One region of the Bradyrhizobium ingae genome, then DNA from elsewhere that is predicted to be linked to it. Evidence: predicted binding sites of a transcription regulator. Region 1 holds the regulator's gene; each other region holds the start of a gene.

Evidence for each region. The regulator PhoB, encoded in region 1, activates phosphate uptake and scavenging genes when phosphate is short. The targets are predictions, from matches to a motif close to TGTCATNNANCTGTCAT.
Region 2: ACV1FX_RS08895 (glycerophosphodiester phosphodiesterase family protein) is a predicted target of PhoB. The motif match lies at 3,274-3,290, and genes of this name have one in related genera.
Region 3: ACV1FX_RS20215 (DUF47 domain-containing protein) is a predicted target of PhoB. The motif match lies at 1,813-1,829, and genes of this name have one in related genera.
Region 4: ACV1FX_RS20595 (RNA degradosome polyphosphate kinase) is a predicted target of PhoB. The motif match lies at 2,698-2,714, and genes of this name have one in related genera.

The regions. Positions count from the first base shown of each region.
Region 1 covers NZ_JBVUBB010000015.1:102,826-108,542, reverse strand. Annotated here, with positions in the region: gene pstC (phosphate ABC transporter permease subunit PstC) at 1-375, shown strand, start outside; gene pstA (phosphate ABC transporter permease PstA) at 377-1,222, shown strand; gene pstB (phosphate ABC transporter ATP-binding protein PstB) at 1,219-2,037, shown strand; gene phoU (phosphate signaling complex protein PhoU) at 2,049-2,765, shown strand; gene phoB (phosphate regulon transcriptional regulator PhoB) at 2,780-3,487, shown strand; gene ACV1FX_RS21985 (GcrA family cell cycle regulator) at 3,571-4,083, opposite strand; gene ACV1FX_RS21980 (acetylornithine transaminase) at 4,541-5,717, shown strand, end outside.
Region 2 covers NZ_JBVUBB010000004.1:356,886-362,602, reverse strand. Annotated here, with positions in the region: gene ACV1FX_RS08910 (ABC transporter substrate-binding protein) at 1-192, opposite strand, end outside; gene ACV1FX_RS08905 (helix-turn-helix domain-containing protein) at 478-1,437, shown strand; gene adh (aldehyde dehydrogenase) at 1,723-3,240, shown strand; gene ACV1FX_RS08895 (glycerophosphodiester phosphodiesterase family protein) at 3,380-4,780, shown strand; gene pdhA (pyruvate dehydrogenase (acetyl-transferring) E1 component subunit alpha) at 4,949-5,717, shown strand, end outside.
Region 3 covers NZ_JBVUBB010000013.1:59,607-65,323, forward strand. Annotated here, with positions in the region: gene ACV1FX_RS20205 (branched-chain amino acid ABC transporter permease) at 1-745, shown strand, start outside; gene ACV1FX_RS20210 (branched-chain amino acid ABC transporter permease) at 747-1,715, shown strand; gene ACV1FX_RS20215 (DUF47 domain-containing protein) at 1,871-2,515, shown strand; gene ACV1FX_RS20220 (anion permease) at 2,616-3,620, shown strand; gene ACV1FX_RS20225 (peptide chain release factor 3) at 3,721-5,340, shown strand; gene ACV1FX_RS20230 (hypothetical protein) at 5,461-5,717, shown strand, end outside.
Region 4 covers NZ_JBVUBB010000013.1:139,200-144,916, reverse strand. Annotated here, with positions in the region: gene purN (phosphoribosylglycinamide formyltransferase) at 1-87, opposite strand, end outside; gene purM (phosphoribosylformylglycinamidine cyclo-ligase) at 93-1,166, opposite strand; gene ACV1FX_RS20605 (CDP-alcohol phosphatidyltransferase family protein) at 1,320-1,862, shown strand; gene ACV1FX_RS20600 (P-loop NTPase family protein) at 1,954-2,631, shown strand; gene ACV1FX_RS20595 (RNA degradosome polyphosphate kinase) at 2,789-4,978, shown strand; gene ppx (exopolyphosphatase) at 4,994-5,717, shown strand, end outside.

The sequences.
Region 1 (5,717 bases):
TTCAAGACCGTGCCGCCGGTGCTCAAAGAGGCTGCCTACGGCGTCGGCTGCACCACCTGGGAGGTCGTGCGCAGCGTGGTGATCCCCTATACCCGCGTCGGCATTATCGGCGGCGTCATGCTGGCGCTGGGCCGCGCGCTTGGCGAGACCATGGCGGTGACCTTCATCATCGGCAACTCCTTCCGCATCTCGTCCTCGATCTTCGCGCCGGGCACCACGATCTCGGCGGCGATCGCATCCGAGTTCGCCGAGAGCGACGGCCTGCATCAGTCCGGCCTGATCCTGCTCGGCCTGCTTCTGTTCGTGTTGACGTTCTTCGTGCTCGCAGGCGCGCGGCTGATGCTGCTGCGGCTGGAAAAGAAGGCGGGGAACTAACATGAACCCGATCTATGCACGCCGCCGCCGCAAGGACATCGTCATCCGCGGTCTCTGCATCGGTGCCGCCGCCTTCGGCGTCACCTGGCTCGCGCTGATTCTGATCACGCTGCTCTACAACGGCCTCACCGGTCTGAACCTTCAGATCTTCGCCGCGGACACTCCGCCTCCGGGCTCGACCGAGGGCGGCCTGCGCAACGCCATCGTCGGCTCGATCATCATGACCGTGATCGGCGTCGGCATCGGCGCGCCGCTCGGCCTGTTCGCCGGCACCTATCTCGCCGAATACGGCCGCAACGACAAGCTGACCTCGGTGATCCGCTTCATCAACGACATCCTTTTGTCTGCGCCCTCGATCATCATCGGCTTGTTCATCTATGGCGCGGTGGTGGTGCCGATGCGCGGCTTCTCGGCAATCGCCGGCGCGCTGGCGCTCGCCGTCATCGTGATCCCGGTGGTGCTGCGCACGACCGAGGACATGCTGCTGCTGGTGCCGAACGCGCTGCGCGAAGCGGCTTCCGCGCTCGGCCTGCCGCGCTCGCTGGTGATCAAGCGGATCGCCTACCGCGCGGCGCGCTCCGGCCTCATCACCGGCGTGCTGCTGGCGACTGCCCGCGTCGCCGGCGAGACCGCGCCGCTGCTCTTCACCGCGCTCTCGAACCAGTTCTTCAGCCTCAGCCTGAACAAGACGATGGCGAACCTGCCGGTGACCATCAACAATTTCGTGCAGAGCCCCTACGCCTACTGGAAGCAGCTGGCCTGGAGTGGGGCGCTGCTGATCACCCTGACCGTGCTTGCCCTGAACATTGGCGCGCGCATTCTAGGCGCCGAGAGGACTGCAAAATGAGCGATCTGTCCGTTTCCGTAAGTTCCACAGGGCGTCAGGCCTCGCCGATACTGCCCGAGGCTCCGGCCAAGGTGACGGTGCGCAACCTCAATTTCTATTACGGCGAGCACCACGCGCTGAAGAACATCAACATGACGCTCGGCACCAACCGCGTCACGGCGTTCATCGGCCCGTCCGGCTGCGGCAAGTCGACCCTGCTGCGCATCTTCAACCGGATGTATGACCTCTATCCGGGCCAGCGCGCCACCGGTCAACTCATGCTCGACCAGACCAATATCCTCGACTCCAAGCTCGACCTCAACCTGCTGCGAGCCCGGGTCGGCATGGTGTTCCAGAAGCCGACGCCGTTCCCGATGACGATCTACGAGAACATTGCCTTCGGCATCCGCCTTTACGAGAAGATCTCCAAGTCGGAGATGGACGACCGGGTCGAGAAGGCGCTGCGCGGCGGCGCGCTGTGGAACGAGGTCAAGGACAAGCTCAACGCCTCCGGCCTGTCGCTCTCCGGCGGCCAGCAGCAGCGTCTCTGCATCGCCCGCACCGTGGCGGTCCGTCCCGAGGTGATCCTGTTCGACGAGCCGTGCTCGGCGCTCGATCCGATCTCGACCGCCAAGGTTGAGGAACTGATCCAGGAGCTTGCCGAGAACTACACGATCGCGATCGTCACCCACAACATGCAGCAGGCGGCGCGCGTCTCCGACAAGACCGCCTTCATGTATCTCGGCGAGTTGATCGAGTTCGACGAGACCAGCAAGATCTTCACGTCGCCCAGCGACCGGCGTACCCAAGACTACATCACCGGCCGCTTCGGCTGAGGAGACAGGAAATGGCTTCTGAACATACCGCAAAGGCCTTCGACACCGACCTGCAGGAGCTCACGCGGCTCGTTGCGGAGATGGGCGGCCTTGCCGAGCGCATGATCGTCGATTCCGTCGATGCGCTGATCCGCCGTGACGTCGCGCTCGGCCAGCGCGTGGTGGCGACCGACGCCGAGATCGACGCGCTGCAGAAGAAGATCGAGGAGCGCGCCGTGCTCACGATCGCGCGCCGCCAGCCGATGGCGGTCGACCTGCGCGAGATCGTCGGCGCCATGCGCGTCGCGACCGATCTGGAGCGGATCGGCGATCTCGCCAAGAACATGGGCAAGCGCGTGGCCGCGCTCGAGACCGATTTCCATCCGCTGAAGCTGTTCCGCGGCCTGGAACACATGACCGACCTCGTGCAGCAGCAGGTCAAGTCGGTCCTCGACGCCTATGCCGCGCATGACCTGCCGGCGGCGATGATGGTGTGGAAGGGCGACGAGGAAGTCGACGCGATCTGCACCTCGCTGTTCCGCGAGCTCCTCACCTACATGATGGAGGATCCGCGTAACATCTCGTTCTGCATCCACCTGATGTTCTGCGCCAAGAACATCGAGCGGATCGGCGATCATGCGACCAACATCGCCGAAACCGTCTTCTACATGATCGAAGGTCAGGCCATCGCGGACAAGCGTCCGAAGGGCGACATGACCACCTTCGCCACGACTGTGCCGAACACTTAAGGAGCGACGACGCCATGGGCGCACGCATTCTGGTTGTTGAGGACGAGGAAGCGCTGACCGAGCTGTTGCGCTACAACCTCGAAGGCGACGGCTACGATGTCGAGACGGTGATGCGCGGCGACGACGCCGACACCCGCCTCAAGGAGCACATTCCGGACCTGATCGTGCTCGACTGGATGCTGCCGGGGTTGTCCGGCATCGAGCTGTGCCGCCGCCTGCGCACCCGTCCCGACACCAAGCAGCTCCCGATCATCATGCTTACCGCACGCGGCGAAGAGAGCGAGCGGGTGAGGGGACTTGCGACCGGTGCGGACGACTACATCGTCAAGCCGTTCTCGGTGCCGGAGCTCTTGGCACGCGTGAAAGGCCTTTTGCGGCGTGCGAGCCCAGAGCGGCTTGCGTCCATCCTCGCCTATGGCGACATCGAGCTCGACCGCGAGAAGCGCCGCGTCGCGCGCTCCGGGCGGCCGATCGACCTCGGTCCGACCGAATATCGCCTCCTGGAGTTCTTCCTGGAGCATCCCGGCCGCGTGTTCTCGCGCGAGCAGCTGCTCGACAGTGTCTGGGGCCGCGACATCTATATCGACGAGCGCACCGTCGACGTCCACATCGGGCGCCTGCGCAAGCTGCTCAATCTCGGCCGCGAGCAGGACCCGATCCGCACCGTCCGCGGCGCCGGCTACGCGCTGGATGATCGGTTTGCGAAGGCGGAACAGACGTAAAAAAAACGCGCCGGATAGCGCGCTGACATTCCTCGACCAGGCGTCCCGGCCTTGCGCCGGGACGTTGTCGTTTGTGGCTGAGCTCAGCGCGTGCCCGGCTTGGCCGGTGCGCGGCGGCGGTCGGCGGCCGGCTGGTAGGCAACGCGCGAATGCTGCGCGCAATAGGGCAGGCCCGAGAGCGATTTGCCGCCGCAGAAGAAGAAATCCGGGCTCGAGGGATCGCCGACCGGCCAGTGGCAGGTCGCCTCGTTGAGCTCGAGCAGCGACAGGCGCTGGCTCATCGGAACGACGTTGTCGTAGGTGATCGGATCGGGCTCGACCTCGACCTCGAAGGCCTGGGCGAGGGCGGTGTTGCCGCGGGAGATCGGGCGGCTCACCCGCATCATGTGCTGTGCGGGGCGCGCCTTGCGCGGCCGGGGAGCCGCCGAGGACGGGCTCTTGGCGCGGCCGGACAGGCCCAGCCGGTGCACCTTGCCGATTACGGCGTTGCGCGTCACGTTCCCGAGCTCGGCAGCGATCTGGCTGGCCGAAAGCCCGGCTTCCCAGAGCTTTTTCAATTGCTCGACGCGATCGTCGGACCAGGTCAAAACCGTCATTGCACCCTTCCCCTCGCCGCGCACCCTCAATCCTTGGGGCCGCGTGGCGATGTCTAAGCTTCGAAAAACCCGTGCCATCAGAATCCCTTAAGGCTCGCCGGGCGCGAAAAACGCACCTGAACGTTACGCCGGTACAAGAGGACTCAGAGGATCAGAACTGCTGCACGAGATGTCGTATCTGACGGGGGAAACGCTACAATATGGCGTGACTCCCGCGCAAGAGTCTGCGGCTCCGCGTCCACATGTTCCGTCGCTAAAAGAACTTAAAATCGCCACCGCAAGACTACGGATCGCGTGCCTTGCAGGGCCTTCTGGCGGCATTGACAGCGGTTTTTCCAGGCATAAAATAGTGACACGTGCCGCCCTTAAAAGGCGGCACGTTTCGTTTTCCGGGCAGGTCAATGATGCGCTGCGCAAGGCAGTCTCGTGAGCCGGCCTCAACATCCAAGTGACCGCCATGAACAAGAGCGCCGCGACGCATCTGCTTCCCGTTTTCGCCAGGGCCGAGCTCGGCTTCGAGCGCGGCGAAGGCTGCTGGCTGGTCGCGACAAACGGGGAGCGCTATCTCGATTTTACATCGGGTGTCGCTGTGAATGCGCTGGGCCATGCGCACCCCGCCCTGGTCAAGGCTCTGCAGGAGCAGGCCACGAAGCTCTGGCACATGTCGAACCTGTTTCAGAGCCCGGATGGCGAGAAGCTCGCCATCCGGCTCTGCAACGAGAGCTTTGCGGACTTCGTGTTCTTCTGCAATTCCGGCGCCGAGGCGATGGAATGCGTGATCAAGGTGGTGCGCCGCTATCACGCCACCAAGGGCCATCCCGAGCGCTACCGCATGATCACCTTCGAGGGCGCCTTCCACGGCCGCACGCTGGCAACGCTCGCCGCCACGGGGTCCGCGAAATATCTCGAAGGCTTTGGTCCGCCGATGGACGGGTTCGACCAGGTGCCGCATGGCGATCTGGAAGCCGTCAAGAAGGCGATCGGCCCACAGACCGCGGGCATCCTGATCGAGCCGATCCAGGGCGAGGGCGGCGTGCGCTCGGCGCCTCCTGCCTTCTATCGCGCGCTGCGCCAGCTCTGCGACGAACATGGCTTGTTGCTCGCGTTCGACGAGGTGCAGACCGGAATGGGCCGCACCGGCGATCTCTTTGCGCATCGCCGCCTCGGCGTGACCCCGGACGTGATGTCGCTTGCGAAGGCACTCGGCGGCGGCTTTCCGATCGGCGCCTGCCTTGCGACGGCCGAGGCTGCTTCCGGCATGACGCCCGGTTCGCACGGCTCGACCTTCGGCGGCAATCCGCTCGCCGTATCGGCAGCGAACGCCGTGCTCGACGTCATGCTCAAGCCCGGCTTCTTCGATCACGTGCAGAAGATGTCGCTGCTGCTCAAACAGAAGCTCGCCGCCGTGATCGACCGTCACCCCGACGTCGTCAGCGAGGTGCGCGGCGAGGGGTTGTTGGTCGGCATCAAGGCCGTGGTGCCTTCTGGCGATCTCGTCACGGCGCTGCGCGAGGAAAAACTTCTGACTGTCGGCGCCGGCGACAATGTCGTGCGCTTCCTGCCGCCTCTGATCGTCACGGAAGCGGAGATCGAGGAGGGCGTCACACGGCTCGAGCGCGCCTGCACGGCGATTG
Region 2 (5,717 bases), on a different contig from region 1:
GTAGGGCGTCTTGTCTTCGCCGGCCGCGTGGAGCAGGGCGGCCCAGCCGCCCTTGTAACAGGCGACACGCAACGTGACGCCGCAGAGATCGATATCTGCCGGCTTGCCTTGCGCTCTCGCGCTGCCAGCGACGAATCCTCCTGCGAGCGCGCCGAGTAGGGTGCGTCTTGAAAGGGACGATAGGCTGCTCACGGCAACTCCTGTTGAAGATGTTCGAGACCTTCAACATAGGTGACGCGCGGACTGCGCTCTATTCTGTTTTTCGACGGCTGCATGGAACGCGCGTTCCGACTTTTGCGAGGGCGCGTTGCAATTCGGTTTCGTGCCTATGCCGAAGGTCGTAAGTGCGGAAAGGACTTCCGTCTTGACGGCGACGGCGCGCCGGGTTCATGCCTTGTTGCAGGCTGCTTTGAGAATTGACGCAAATCAATCGGGCTGGGTCGGCAGGATCTAGACTGCCGTGCGGAGGAAACAGTGATGAATGGGCAAGCGCTCCAGCGTCACGCGGCCCGTGTCGAGGCCGCCATCGCGTCAGGCCAGGCGGCACGCTCCGCGCTGGTGGCCTCGTGGTGCCGTTCCTCCCGATTGCATCATCTCGATCCCGGGGGCCGCAGGCCGCCGATCCGTCTTACCGAAGGTGAGCTGCACTGCGCGCGCGAACGCGTCGCACCGCTGCTCTCCGCTGCGCAAGGTGCGATGGACCGGCTGTACCAGGCCGTTGGCGCAGCAGGCTGCTGCGTGCTGCTCGCCGACGGCGAGGGCACTCCGGTCGATCGCCGCGGCACACCGGCCGATGACTCCACCTTTCAATCCTGGGGATTGTGGACCGGCGCGCTCTGGAGCGAGGAGCATGAAGGCACCAACGGCATCGGCACCTGCCTTGTCGAGCAGCGTCCGCTGACCATCGACCGCGACCAGCATTTCTTCACCCGCAACACGCTTCTGAGCTGCACGGCGGTTCCGATCTACGACCACCACGGAATGCTCGCCGGCGTGCTCGACGTCTCCTCCTGCCGTGCCGACCGCACCGACGCCTTTGCCAACCTCATCGCGCTTGCCGCGGGGGAGGCGGCCAAGCGTATCGAGGCCGATCTGTTCCGCAACGCCTTCGCCCACGCCCGCATCGTGCTGACACCGTCTACCGACGGTCATTGCGGCGGCCTCGTCGCGGTGGATAGCGATGATCTCGTGATAGGCGCGACGAGGTCCGCCCGGGTCGGACTTGGGATCGCGCCCGGCCGCCCGTTGCGGCCGGTGCCCGCAGCCGATCTTCTCGGTGGCGATGCGGCGCGCGACCACCTCGCCGGCGGCCAGCGCGCGGTGTTGCAGCGGGCGCTGTTGCGCGCGGACGGCAACGTTTCCGCCGCCGCCAAGGCCCTCGGCGTCAGCCGTGCCACGCTGCACAGGAAGCTCAAGCGTTTCGAGCTGAAGCACTGAGCGCTTGCTCCTCTCCTCAATTCGTCATTGCGAACGCAGTGAAGCAGTCCGGGATCCTTTCGCGAGACTCTGGATTCCTTCGCTGCGCGCGCAATGACGACGCGGGGCAAGGGCGCGTCTCGGGATTGGATCCGTGTGCGTGGCTGCTTCACCTGTCGCAGAACTGCGACAGGTCTGCGCGATCATCGCTTCTACTGGGGCTGACAGAGAACAACTCCCGCGACATCGTCTGCGCAAGTCGTGAACACACGACGATCGTGCAAACCAGCAACATCGGGAGTGAACATGAACAAGGTCGAATTCGTCAACGTCGCACAGGTGCCCTTCGCCGCGAAGTATGACAATTTCATCGGCGGCAAATTCGTCGCCCCACAATCCGGCAAGTATTTCGACAACGCATCGCCCGTGAACGGGCAGGTCGTCTGCAAGATCGCGCGCTCCGACCATCAGGACATCGAGGCAGCGCTCGATGCGGCGCATGCCGCCAAGGATGCGTGGGGACGCACCTCGACCGCCGAACGCGCCGCGATCCTCAACAAGATCGCCGACCGCATGGAAGAAAATCTCGAGCGGCTCGCGGTCGCCGAGACCTGGGACAACGGCAAGCCGATCCGCGAGACCCGGGCCGCCGACCTTCCGCTCGCGATCGATCACTTCCGTTACTTTGCGGGCGTCGTTCGTGCCCAGGAAGGCTCGATCGGCGAGATCGATCACGACACCATCGCCTATCATTTCCATGAACCGCTCGGTGTCGTCGGCCAAATCATCCCCTGGAACTTCCCGCTGCTGATGGCGTGCTGGAAGCTCGCGCCGGCTCTCGCCGCCGGCAATTGCGTGGTGCTCAAGCCCGCCGAGCAAACGCCGGCCTCGATCATGGTGTGGGCCGAGATCGTCGGCGATCTGCTGCCGCCCGGCGTCCTCAACATCGTCAACGGCTTCGGTGTGGAAGCCGGCAAGCCGCTGGCCTCCAGCCCCCGCATCGCCAAGATCGCCTTCACCGGCGAGACCACGACGGGCCGGCTGATCATGCAATATGCCAGCCAGAACCTCATTCCCGTCACGCTCGAGCTCGGCGGCAAGTCGCCGAACATTTTCTTCAAGGATGTCACCGCGGAGGACGACGACTTCTTCGACAAGGCAATCGAAGGCTTCGTGATGTTCGCGCTCAACCAGGGCGAGGTCTGCACCTGTCCGAGCCGTGCGCTGGTCCATGCGGATATCTATGATCGCTTCATGGAGCGGGCGCTCAAGCGCGTTGCCGCCATCAAGCAGGGCGATCCGCGTGTGGCCGACACCATGATCGGTGCCCAGGCCTCCGGCGAGCAGCTGGAGAAAATTCTGTCCTATATCGACATCGGCAAGAATGAAGGCGCGAAGGTCCTGGCCGGCGGCGGCCGCGCCAGCCTCGGCGGCGATCTTTCGGGCGGCTACTACGTCCAGCCGACCGTGTTCCACGGTCACAACAAGATGCGGATCTTCCAGGAGGAGATCTTCGGGCCCGTCGTGTCGGTCACGACCTTCAAGACCGACGAGGAAGCGCTCGCGATCGCCAACGACACGCTCTATGGCCTTGGTGCCGGTGTCTGGAGCCGCGACGCCAACCGCTGCTACCGCTTCGGCCGTGCCATCCAGGCCGGTCGGGTGTGGACCAACTGCTATCACGCATATCCCGCGCATGCGGCGTTCGGCGGTTACAAGCAGTCGGGTGTCGGCCGCGAGACCCACAAGATGATGCTCGATCACTACCAGCAGACCAAGAACCTCCTGGTCAGCTACAGCCCGAAGAAGCTCGGCTTCTTCTGATCGAGAAGAGGCGGCGTCAATGCGGCGCCGCCTCGTCATCCGCCTGTCAGAAAACTGAGACAAGACGAGGGGCCGGGCTCATTGAGCTCGGCCCTTTCGGCATTGGTAGCGATGCCAGGCGAAACACGGAGGCTTGGCCATGAAGAACGGTTGTTCACGACGGAATGTGCATATTGGAGCGATGCTGCTGTTCGGCGCAGCGGCGTTGGCGTTCCTCCCGCCCTCGATGGCCTTCGCACAGGCCGGCTCGGCGCCTGCCGGTGCCAAGCAATTCCTCACCGTTGACGGAAAGCCGCCACTGATCCTCGGGCATCGCGGCCTGCCGGGGCTGGTGCCCGAAGAGACAGAGGCATCGTATGACCTTGCCGCTGCCCTCGGCACCGACGCGCTCGAAGAGGACCTGCACCTTACCAAGGATTGCATATTGGTCGCGCGTCACAACCCCTGGCTGGGCGACAATACCAACGTTGCCGAGGTGGCGAAGACCAATCCTGCGGTTGCGGCCCGCAAACGGACGGTGCCCGGCGTCACCGTCAAAATGAAGTGGCCCCAATCTCCCACCAGCGGGCCTGCTGAATACCTCACCGACCTCACCGATCCGGCCGATCCCAAATCGGTACTGAAATCGCTGATCGTGGATGGCGAAGACCATACCAATGACTGGTCGATCACCGACTTCACGATGGCCGAGCTGAAGGACTGGATCGCCGGCACCACCTATGATGCGGCCAACGAAAGACCAAAGGTCTTCAACGGCAAGTTTCCGATCATCAGTTTCCAGGACATCATCGACATCGCCAAGGCCAAGAGCAAGGAGACGGGGCGCCCCATCGCGGTCTATCCGGAAACCAAGAATCCGACCTGGAACAACGCCCAGGCGATCGCCAATGGCTGCGGTGCGCCCGGCAGCCGTCCGCTCGAGGACGCCTTGATCAAGATCATCAGGGACAACGGCCTCAACGCGAAGGAAGCGCCCATCTTTGTCCAGAGCTTCGAGCCGGGCAGCCTGAAATATATGCGCAGCCACGGTTTGGAAACGCGGCAGGTCCAGCTCATCGATGGCAACGGTATCGACTTCAAGAACGGCAAGGTCCTTCTCGATAACATCACCAACTCCCGTCCGTTCGACTGGACGGTTTCGGGCGACGCGCGCCTGTACGATGCAATGCTGACGCCTGAGGGTCTCGCGGAGATCAAGACCTATGCCGACGGCATTGGTCCGTGGAAGGCTTATATCGTGCCGCTCAAGGTTTCCCCGTGGAAGGACAGCAACGCCGATGGCACCCCCTACAAGGGGTCGACGCCGGAGGCTTCGACGCGGGAAGCAACCAGTCTCGTTGCGGACGCGCACAAGCTCGGCCTGTTCGTGCACGTCTTCACTTTCCGAAACGAGAAGAAGTATCTGGCCGGCGACTATCACGGCGATCCAAGCCTCGAATATCTCAAATTTTTCCGGCTCGGCGTGGATGGGGTCTTTACCGACTTCACGCATACCGGCGTGGGCGCCCGTGCAGCGTATCTGCGAGAGCTGGGCTGGTGAGGCCCGGCCGCGGTGAGCAATTGTTGCCCGATCGGCGCCAAAGATTTTGCAATATTTCGGCCACGTTGCAGTGCGGCATAATGAATGTCGTGCGATGTCACCGCAGTGCTTTCACACGCGATTGAGTTAGGTTAGAGAGGGCTTAGTTTTCTCTGACCCGGAATTCCTATGGCCGCACCCAAGAAAGCCGCCTCGAGCGCAGCACAGGACAAGACCAACGGCGGCTCACCCCCGGAATTCACCAGAGAGCAGGAGCTCAAGGCGCTCCGCGACATGCTCCTGATCCGGCGATTCGAGGAGAAGGCCGGCCAGCTCTACGGCATGGGTGCTATCGGCGGCTTCTGCCACCTCTATATCGGCCAGGAGGCCGTGGTGGTTGGCATGCAGATGGCGCTGAAGGACGGTGACCAGGTCATCACCGGCTATCGTGACCACGGCCATATGCTCGCCACCGGCATGGAAGCCAACGGCGTCATGGCCGAGCTCACCGGACGCCGCGGCGGCTATTCCAAGGGCAAGGGCGGCTCCATGCACATGTTCAGCGTGGAGAAGAAGTTTTACGGTGGCCACGGCATCGTCGGCGCCCAGGTCTCGCTTGGCGCAGGGCTCGCTTTCGCCAACCACTATCGCGGCAACGACAACGTCGCCGTCACCTATTTCGGCGATGGCGCGGCCAACCAGGGCCAGGTCTATGAGAGCTTCAACATGGCGGAGCTCTGGAAGCTGCCGGTGATCTTCGTCATCGAGAACAATCGCTATGCCATGGGCACGTCGGTGTCGCGTGCCTCGGCGCAGCAGGACTTCTCCAAGCGCGGCCTGTCCTTCAACATCCCCGGTTATCAGGTCGACGGCATGGACGTCCGCGCGGTGAAGGCCGCGGCCGACGAGGCAGTCGCCTGGTGTCGTGCCGGCAAGGGCCCGGTCATCCTGGAGATGC
Region 3 (5,717 bases), on a different contig from region 1:
TTACATGATGGGCGCGTTCGTCGCGTATTTCCTGCTGAACAACGACTACCTCAGTATCGGCTACTGGCCGGCATTGATTATCGCGCCGATCGTGGTCGGGATCTTCGGCATGATCCTGGAGCGGACCATGCTGCAATGGCTGACCGGGCTCGATCATCTCTATGGCCTGCTGTTGACGTTCGGTCTGGCCCTGATCATCCAGGGCGTGTTCCAGAATTATTTCGGCTCGTCGGGCCTGCCCTATGCCATTCCCGATCAGCTCAAGGGCGGCATGAATCTCGGCTTCATGTTCCTGCCGGTGTACCGGGGCTGGGTGGTCGTCTTCTCGCTGGTGGTGTGCCTTGCGACCTGGTTCCTGATCGAGAAGACCCGGCTCGGCGCCTATTTGCGCGCCGCGACCGAAAACCCGACGCTGGTACGCGCCTTCGGCATCAACGTGCCGCGCATGATCACGCTGACCTACGGTCTTGGCGTCGGCCTTGCCGCGCTCGCCGGCGTGCTCTCTGCGCCGATCAACCAGGTGCGGCCGCTGATGGGCGCCGACCTCATCATCGTGGTGTTCGCGGTGGTGGTGATCGGCGGCATGGGATCGATCATGGGCTCGATCATCACCGGCTTCGCGCTCGGGGTGATCGAAGGTCTGACCAAGTATTTTTACCCCGAGGCCTCCAACACCGTCGTGTTCGTGCTGATGGTGCTGGTGCTGCTCGTGAAGCCGACGGGACTGACGGGAAGGGCGGCCTGATATGACAGCCTTGACTGACGACACCCTGCCGGTGACCGCACGCGCGATGCGTGACGAGATGATCGTGTTCGTGTTCATGGCGCTGGCGCTGGCCGCCGTGCCGTTCACCGGCATCTATCCTTTCTTCGTGATGCAGGCGCTGTGCTTCGCGCTGCTCGCCTGCGCCTTCAACCTGCTGATCGGCTATGGCGGTCTGTTGTCGTTCGGCCACGCGATGTTCCTCGGCACCGCCGGCTATTGCAGCGCGCATGCGCTGAAGGTGTGGGCGCTGCCGCCGGAACTCGGTATTCTCGCCGGCGTCGCAGCGGCCTTCGTGCTCTCGATCGTGACCGGCTACATCTCGATCCGCCGCCAGGGCATCTACTTCTCGATGATCACGCTGGCGCTCTCCCAGCTCCTCTATTTCATTTACCTGCAGGCGCCATTCACGCATGGCGAAGACGGCATTCAGGGCATTCCGCAGGGCCATCTGTTCGGGATCTTCGATCTCTCCAAGCCGACGGTGCTGTACTACGTGGTGCTGGTCGGTTTCCTCGCCGGCTTCCTGCTGATCTACCGCATCATCAACTCGCCATTCGGCGAGGTCTTGAAGTCGATCCGCGAGAACGAGCAGCGCGCGATCTCGCTGGGCTACCGCACCGATCAGTACAAGCTGCTGGCCTTCATCCTCTCGGGCACGCTGGCGGGCTTTGCGGGCTCGCTGAAGGTGTTCGTGGCGCAGAACGCCTCGCTGACGGACGTGCACTGGTCGATGTCCGGTGAGGTCGTGCTGATGACGCTGGTCGGCGGTCTCGGTACCATTTTCGGACCCGTGGTGGGCGCCTTCGTGATCATCGCCATGCAGCAGTACCTGGCGAGCTATGGTCAGTGGGTGACGGTGATTCAGGGCGCAATCTTCGTGATCTGCGTGCTCACCTTCCGCCGCGGCATGGTCGGAGAAATCGCGCATTACTTCCGGAGATCTCTGTAAGTCTTTGATACAAAGATTGTTTCTCCGGCTTTTGAAAGTGGTGGATGAACTGCTTCGGGCGGCGTGACGTGGCACGCGCGCGGCCCGAAAATGGTCTATGACAGTTGGGTGACAGTCCCTCCGACCGGCCCAATCTCAACCCGGCAGTTATTCCCATGATGCGTTGGTTTCGCGCTTTCCTCCCCAAGGAGGAACGGTTCTTCGATCTGTTCGACCGCCATGCCCAGACCGTGATCCAGGGTTCGATCGCGCTCCAGGGCATGCTGAACGGCGGCGAGGAGACGCCGGTCTATTGCCAGCGCGTCAACCAGTTCGAGAACGATGCCGACAACATCACGCGTGAGGTGCTGACCGCGGTGCGCCGCACCTTCATCACGCCGTTCGACCGCGGCGACATCAAGAACCTGATCACCTCGATGGACGATGCCATCGACCAGATGCAGCAGACCGCCAAGGCGGTGATGCTGTTCGAGGTCCGCGCCTTCGAGCCGCCGATGCGCGAGATCGGAGGGCTTCTGATCGAATGCGCCAATTTGGTCGGCCGCGCCCTGCCGCTGCTTCAGGAGATCGGCAAGAACGTCGCCATGCTGACCGCGATCACGGAAGAGCTGACCAAGCTGGAAGGGCGGGTCGACGATCTCCATGACATCGGGCTCAAGGAACTGTTCCTGAAGCACCGTGACGGCAACGCGATGGATTTCATCGTGGGCGTCGAGATCTACGACCATCTCGAGAAAGTGGCAGACCGTTTCGACGACGTCGCCAACGAGATCAACAGCATCGTCATCGAGCAGGTCTAGCGCATGATCCGGAGAAGTGTGCTGCGGTTTTCGCCCGCGACAAACGCGGCACGCGTTTGCGCGGGGATCATGCGCAAACTTTAGAGCAGGGGCTGCTGCCGTGGATGCCGTGTTGGGTCTTCCCGTCCTGGTCGGATTGATCGCGGTCGCGCTGCTGTTCGACTTCCTGAACGGCCTGCACGACGCCGCCAATTCGATCGCCACCATCGTCTCGACCCGCGTGCTGCGGCCGCAATTCGCGGTGTTCTGGGCCGCGTTCTTCAATTTCGTCGCCTTCCTGGTGTTCGGCCTGCACGTCGCCCAGACCATCGGCACGGGGATCATCGATCCCTCGATCGTCGATGCCCAGGTGATCTTCGCGGCTCTTGTCGGCGCGATCGTCTGGAACATCGTCACGTGGGCGCTCGGCATTCCGTCGTCGTCGTCGCACGCGCTGATCGGCGGCCTCGTCGGTGGCGGCATGGCCAAGGCCGGGATTTCGGCCGCGGTCTGGAGCGGGCTGACGAAGACCGTGCTCGCGATCGTGCTCTCGCCGCTGGTCGGCTTCCTGCTCGCGATGATGCTGGTTGCGATCGTCTCCTGGGCCTCGGTGCGCTCGACGCCGTTTGCCGTCGACCGCGCCTTCCGCATCCTGCAATTCGCCTCCGCCTCGCTTTATTCCCTCGGCCATGGCGGCAACGATGCGCAGAAGACGATGGGCATCATCGCCGTCCTGCTCTTTTCGCAGGGCCAACTGGGCGGGGAATTTTACGTACCGTTCTGGGTGGTGTTGTCCTGCCAGGCGGCGATGGCGATGGGCACCCTGATGGGCGGCTGGCGGATCGTGCGCACCATGGGCCTGCGCATCACCAAGCTGACGCCGATGCAGGGTTTCTGTGCCGAAACCGGCGGTGCCGCAACCCTGTTCATGGCGACCTTCCTCGGCGTTCCCGTCTCGACCACCCACACCATCACCGGCGCGATCGTCGGTGTCGGCGCCGCCCGCCGCGTTTCGGCGGTGCGCTGGAACGTGGCGAGCTCGATCGTCTACGCCTGGGTGATCACGATACCGGCGTCCGCGATCGTCGCGGGACTCTCCTGGTGGGCGGTGCAGCTTTTGCGCTGATCCGGGGTCCTCACGGGTAGAGCTTCGGCGCCGGAATCCCCATATCGGAGGCGTCATTGGCCCTTGATATCACCGGTTTTCCCTGCCAAACGCTCCCGCCATGTCCGACACGACCCTTGCAACCGAATCGCCGGCCCGTTCCCCGCTTGCCGCTGAAGTGGCGCGGCGACGGACCTTTGCGATCATCTCCCATCCGGACGCCGGCAAGACCACGCTGACCGAAAAGCTCCTGCTGTTTGGCGGCGCCATCAACCTTGCCGGCCAGGTCAAGGCCAAGGGCGAGCGGCGCAACACGCGCTCGGACTGGATGAAGATCGAGCGCGAGCGCGGCATTTCCGTCGTCACCTCGGTCATGACCTTCGAGTTCGAGGGCTTGGTATTCAACCTCCTGGATACGCCCGGCCACGAGGACTTTTCGGAAGACACCTATCGCACGCTGACGGCGGTCGACTCCGCCGTGATGGTGATCGACGCCGCGAAAGGCATCGAAGCGCGCACGCGAAAGCTGTTCGAGGTCTGTCGCCTCCGCGACATCCCGATCATTACCTTCATCAACAAGATGGACCGCGAGAGCCGCGACGTTTTCGAGCTCCTGGACGAGATCGAGAAGACACTCGCGCTCGACACGACGCCGATGACCTGGCCGGTCGGTCGCGGCCGCGACTTCCTCGGTACCTATGACGTCGTCAATGGCGGCGTGCGTCTGCTCGAAGGCGGCGGAGCCAAGACCGGCGCCGCCCAGCAGATCGAGATCGCGGAACTGGCCAAGCTCAACGCCAATCTCGATGTCGCCGCGGTGAAGGACGAGCTTGAGCTCGTCACCGAGGCTTCCAAGCCGTTCGAGCTCGGGGCATTCCGCGAGGGCCATCTGACGCCGGTCTATTTCGGCAGCGCGCTGCGCAATTTCGGCGTCGGCGACCTCCTGGAAGGCCTCGGCAAGTTTGCGCCCGAGCCGCGCGCGCAGGAGAGCGACCAGCGCAAGGTCGAAGCAACCGATCCGCGCATGAGCGCGTTCGTGTTCAAGATCCAGGCGAACATGGATCCAAACCATCGCGACCGCATCGCCTTCGCACGGCTGTGCTCGGGCAAGCTCAGCCGGGGCATGAAGGCCAAGCTCGTGCGCACCGGCAAGAGCATGCCGCTGTCGAGCCCGCAATTCTTCTTTGCGCAGGACCGCTCGGTCGCCGACGAAGCCTTCGCCGGCGACGTCGTCGGCATTCCCAATCACGGCACCTTGCGCATCGGCGACACGCTGACGGAAGGCGAGGATTTCACCTTCGTCGGCGTGCCGAGTTTTGCGCCGGAAATCGTCCGCCGCGTGCGGCTAACAGACGCCATGAAGGCAAAGAAGCTGAAGGAAGCGCTTCAGCAGATGTCGGAAGAGGGCGTGGTTCAGGTGTTCCGTCCGCGCGACGGCGCGCCGGCGCTCGTCGGCGTCGTTGGCGCGCTGCAGCTCGACGTGCTGAAGGCGCGGCTCGAGGCGGAATATTCGTTGCCGGTGGAGTTCGAGGTGAGCGAATTCCAGCTTGCGCGTTGGGTCTCCTCGGACGACCGCAAGAAGCTCGACACCTTCATCGCCGCGAACACCTCCAGCATCGCCGACGATGTCGACGGCGATCCCGTGTACCTGGCCCGGAACGAGTTCTATCTCGGCTATACCCGGGAACGCGCCGAGGGTATCGAATTCGCCAACGTCAAGGACGTCAAGAAGAAGGGGTAGGGCACAGCCCACTCTTCGTTGTCATACCCGAACTGAACGCGCGCATGTGAACGCCGGTGGGCTTGACGCGTCGACGGCCGGTGCCACGTTTCAAGTACGAGGCATTGCGGTCTGGCGGTCATGTGGCGCTGCATCCTTATTCTGCTCCTGGTGACGGCAACATCGGTCTCTGCCGACGCACGGTACCGGCATTTCCATTCGATTCCGTACTTCTATGAGCCCTTTTCCTACGAGCCTTGCGGCGGACCATTTCAGGGGCCCTGCATCACCGAGATACCCTTTCCGTTCGGCGAGACGCTCCAGGTCACCGTCGAGACTGTTCCATCGCAAGCCGACAATGCGAAGTACCAGAAGCCGGATCATGACCTCGACACGAT
Region 4 (5,717 bases), on a different contig from region 1:
CGGAAAGTCCGGCGCGGCGGCGGCATTGATCAGCGCCGCCATGTTGGAACCTCGGCCGGAAATCAGGATGGCGACGCGGCGCTTCATGGCTCTTACAGCGAAAGGTCGAGGTGGCCGTTATAGACGACGCGATGCTCGCCCTCGGCCGGGATCACAGTACCGAGCTGCATCGCAGTCTCGCCTGCATCCGTGAAGATCTCGACCACCTTGTCGACCGCATCCGGCTCGACGATCGCGATCATGCCGATGCCGCAGTTGAAGGTGCGTAGCATTTCGAGCTCGGCGATGCCGCCTTGCGTCGCCAGCCATTTGAACACCGGCAGCACCGGCAGGTTCGCAAGGTCGATGCCGACACCGAGATGTTTTGGCAGCACGCGCGGAATGTTGTCGGTGAAGCCGCCGCCGGTGATGTGGGCAAGGCCCTTCACCGCGTCGGTCTCACGGATCGCGCGCAGGCACGATTTGACATAGAGCCGGGTCGGCGCCAGCAGCGCGCCGCCGAGCGTCATGACGGGCGCAAACGGCGCCTGGGCCTCGAAGCCAAGGCCGGACTGCTCGACGATCTTACGCACCAGCGAGAAGCCGTTGGAATGCACGCCCGAGGACGCGAGCCCGATCACGGCATCGCCCGCGGCGATATCCTTGCGCGGCAGCAAGGTCCCGCGCTCCGCGGCGCCGACTGCAAACCCGGCTAGATCATAGTCGCCGTCCTTGTAGAGGCCGGGCATCTCGGCGGTCTCGCCCCCGATCAACGCGCAGCCGGACTCGCGGCAGCCTTCGGCGACACCCGCGACGATCGATGCCGCAGCCTCGGGGTCGAGCTTGCCGCAGGCGAAATAGTCGAGAAAGAACAGCGGCTCGGCACCCTGCACCACGAGGTCGTTGACGCTCATGGCGACGAGGTCGATACCGATCCCGCCATGCAGGCCGGTCTCGATGGCGATCTTGACCTTGGTGCCGACGCCGTCGGTGGCGGCGACCAGGACCGGGTCCTTGAACCCGGCTGCCTTGGGGTCGAACAGGCCGCCGAAACCACCGATCTCGGCGTCGGCGCCGGCACGCGCGGTGGCGCGCACCATCGGCTTGATCAGGTCGACCAGGCGATTGCCCGCATCGATGTCGACGCCTGAATCGGCGTAGGTAAGGCCGTTTTTGCGGTCGGTCATGCCGGATTTCCAGTGGATTTGCGGCTGGTTACGTCGAATTCGAGGGCTGCGCAATGGCTCGCAAGGGGCCTGAGGCTATACTATGTAGATATCAACCGGTTCGGCCTCCAAAGGACCGGATTCGAGGTCAGACCGGGTGCCGGGAAGCGCCGCGTGAGTATTCCGAACATCATTACCCTGGGCCGCATCATGCTGGTCCCGATCATCGTCTGGGCGATCGTGTCGAGCCAAATGGAGGTGGCATTCGCCGTCTTCCTGATCGCCGGCATCAGCGATGCTGTCGACGGCTTCCTGGCCAAGCGCTTCAACATGAGAAGCGAGCTCGGTGCCCTGCTCGATCCGCTCGCCGACAAGGCGCTGCTGGTCTCCATCTATCTGGCGCTCGGCATCTGGGGCGACATCCCGCGCTGGATTGTGATCCTGGTGGTCTCCCGCGACATCATGATCGTCGCGGCCGTGATCGTCTCCTGGCTATTCGACAAGCCGGTTGAAATGAAGCCGTCGAAGGTGTCGAAGCTCAACACCGCAGCCCAGGTGGCCTACGCGGCATTGGTGCTGGCCTCCCTCGCCTTCGGGTTCAAGCCCGGCCCCTATGATATAATCCTGATGGGCCTCGTCACGGTCTTCACGCTCTCGTCCGTGTCGCTCTATCTCGTCGAGTGGCTGCGGCACATGAGCACGATCGAGGCCAAATGAGCTGGATGCGGCCCCGCAAAAGGCCAACTCCCGCTCGATACGTCGAATCTCTTCAAACGAAGCCGGCGCGCCGGTAAGGAGCAAAGCAAGCGTGGCAGGCCGCGTTCAACCCCGACAGCTGGCATTTTCGCTTCCGCACGCGGAAAGCCTGAGCCGGGACAATTTTCTCGAAGGCCCGGCCAACGCGGCCGGTCTCGCCCTGATCAACGGCTGGCCCGAATGGCCCAACCGGATCATGTGGCTGGCCGGGCCCGAAGGTTCCGGCAAGAGCCACCTCGCCGCCATCTGGGCCGAAGAGTCCGGCGCCCGCTCCACCACCGCGAATGCATTGACTGCGGCTGCCGTGCCTGGGGCGCTCGCCACGGGCGCATTGGTCGTTGAGGACCTGAAATCGAAGGACCTCGACGAGCGCGCGCTCTTCCATCTACTGAATCTCGCGCGCGAGGACGGAGCCTACGTCCTGCTCACGGGCCGCGAGATGCCGGCGGCGCTGGACATCGAGCTGCGCGACCTTCGCTCGCGCCTCCGCGCCGTACCGGTGGTGTCGCTGCTGCCTCCGGACGATCAGCTTTTCCGCGGCCTGATCGTCAAGTTCTGCGCCGACCGCCAACTGAGCGTCGATGAGAACGTGGTCAGCTACCTCGCGACCCGTCTGGAGCGCTCCTCCGCCGCCGCGCGGCGGGCTGTGGAGCTGCTCGACAGCGAAGCCCTGCGGCTCGGCCGGCCCGTGACGCGTGCACTGGCCGCCGAGCTGCTTCGCGACGCCTGACGTTTCCAGCGCCCCTGCATGGCCGTCCCCCTGACCGCTTGACGCGGCGCTGCGGCGGAACATCAATGTCATCGAAACGTCATCGCATTAACACATGCTCCCGCCGGTTTTGCGCGTAAGTCGCAAAGTAAGGCGAGATAAGATGGATCGACTTCTCATGGACTCCGCGCAAGATATTGATATCAAAGAAAAAGAACAGGAAGCGGCGGGCCAGCCGGCGATCGCCACAAGCCCTGAGCGATTCATCAATCGCGAGCTTTCCTGGCTGCATTTCAACCGCCGGGTCCTGGAGGAATCGGTCAATTCCCGCCACCCAGTGCTGGAGCGGGTGAGATTCCTGTCGATTTCCGCGAATAACCTTGATGAGTTCTTCATGGTCCGCGTCGCCGGCATCAAGGCGCAGGTCCGCGAGGGCATCCCCGAGCGCAGCCCCGACGGTTTGACCCCGTCCGAACAGCTCGCCCTGATCAACCGCACCGTCTCCCAGCTTGCGTCCGACCAGCAGGCGATCTGGCGCGACCTGCGCGGCACGCTCGCCGATGTCGGCATCATGCTGGTCGACGGCAAGGACGTCACCAAGGCCGAGCGTTCGTGGCTCGAGGACTATTTTCTCCACAACGTCTTCCCCCTGCTCACACCGCTGGCGATCGATCCGGCCCACCCCTTCCCGTTCATCCCAAGCCTCGGCTTCACCATCGCGCTCCAGCTCACGCGCGATGCCGACGGCAAGCAGATGAACGCGCTGATCCGCATGCCCGGCAAGATCGACCGCTTCATCAAGCTGCCCGCCGAGGGCGTGACGCGGCTGATCCCTCTCGAGCAGGCCACCGCACTCTTCATCAACCGTCTGTTCCCCGGCTACACCGTGCATGGCCAGGGCGCCTTCCGCATCATCCGCGACTCCGAAATGGAGATCGAGGAAGAGGCCGAAGACCTCGTGCGCGTGTTCGAGACGGCGCTGAAGCGGCGCCGCCGCGGATCGGTGATCCGGCTCGAGGTCGACGCCAAGACGCCCGAACAGTTACGCAACTTCGTGCAGCACGCGCTCTCTGCGGCCGATGACGAAGTGTTCCTGGTCGACGGCGTGCTCGCCATGAACGAGCTGTCGCAACTCACCCGCCTCGATCGCCCCGACCTCGAATTTACCCCTTATGTGCCCCGTCATCCCGAGCGCGTGCGCGAGCATGGCGGCGACATCTTTGCAGCGATCCGGCAGAAGGACCTCATCGTCCATCATCCCTACGAATCCTTCGATGTCGTCGTGCAGTTCCTCCAGCAAGCGACGCGCGACCCCGACGTCGTTGCGATCAAGCAGACGCTGTACCGCACCTCCAACAACTCGCCGATCGTGCGTGCATTGGCCGAGGCGGCAGAGGCCGGCAAGTCCGTCACCGCGCTGGTCGAGCTGAAGGCGCGCTTCGACGAGGAAGCCAATATCCGCTGGGCACGCGACCTCGAACGCGCCGGCGTACAGGTCGTCTACGGCTTCCTCGAGTTGAAGACGCACGCGAAACTCTCGATGGTCGTCCGCCGCGAGGGCGGCAGCCTCACCACCTATGTTCACACCGGCACCGGCAACTACCATCCGGTAACCGCGCGCATCTACACCGATCTTTCCTACTTCACCTCCGACCCGACCATCGGCCGCGACGCAGCGCGCGTGTTCAACTTCATCACCGGCTACGCGGCGCCGAGCGATCTCGACAAGATGGCGGTATCGCCGCTGACGCTGCGCAAACGCATCATCGAGCACATCCAGGGCGAGACCGCGCATGCACGGCACGGCAAGCCCGGCGCGGTCTGGATGAAGATGAATGCCCTCGTCGATCCTGACATCATCGACGCGCTCTATGAGGCCTCTCAAGCCGGCGTCCAGGTCGAGCTTGTGGTGCGCGGTATCTGCTGCCTGCGGCCGGGCATCCCCGGCCTGTCGGAGAATATCCGCGTCAAGTCGATCATCGGGCGCTTCCTCGAGCACGGCCGAATCTACTGTTTCGGCATGGGCCAGGGCCTGCCGAGCGCGAAAGCGGCTGTGTATATCTCGTCGGCCGACATGATGCCGCGCAATCTCGACCGCCGTGTCGAAGTGCTGTGCCCGCTGCAAAATCCGACGGTACATCAGCAGGTTCTCGAGCAGATCATGGTCGCCAACCTGAAGGACAATGAGCAGAGCTGGCAATTGTTGCCCGATGGATCGTCAACGCGTATGAAGGCCGCGAAGGGCGAGGAGCCTTTCAACGTGCACAACTACTTCATGACAAATCCGAGTCTGTCTGGCCGTGGAAAGTCGCTCAAGGAATCCTCGCCGCGGCGTCTCACGCGCCGGAACGAACGTCATCAGTCCTGATCGGGGATTGTTGCCGTGACACGGCCGCGCAAACGTGGCGCAAGCGTCGCGGTGATCGACATCGGTTCCAACTCGGTTCGTCTCGTCGTCTACGAGGCGCTGGCGCGCAGCCTCATTCCGATCTTCAACGAGAAGACGCTCTGCGGCCTCGGCCGCGAGGTGCAGAGCACGGGCCTACTCGCGCCCGACGCGGTCGACAAGGCGCTGACTTCGCTGAAGCGATTTCGGGCGCTCTGTCGCGTGATGCAGGTCGGCCGCGTCTTTGCGATCGCGACCGCCGCGTGCCGCGACGCCTCCAACGGCCCCGACTTCATCGCCAAGGCCGAGCGCATCTGCGCGGTCAAGATCGAGATCCTCTCAGGCCCGCGCGAAGCGCGCCTCTCGGCGCTCGGCGTCGTCTCCGGAATCCATCACCCCGACGGCATCGTCGGCGATCTCGGGGGCGGCTCGCTGGAGCTCGTCGAGGTCCACCGCAATAGCGTGCGCAGCGGCGTGACGCTGCCGCTTGGCGGGCTCGCCCTGCAGGATCTCTCGCATAAATCGTTGAAGCGCGCCGACCGCATCGTGCAGGAAGAGCTCGATGCCGTGGAACAGCTCAAGGCCGGACGTGGCCGCACCTTCTATGCGGTCGGCGGCACGTGGCGCGCACTCGCGCGCATCCACATCATCCAGAGCGGCTATCCGCTGCAGGTGATGCACGGCTACTCGATACCGGCCGCGGATGCGCTGGATTTCGCAC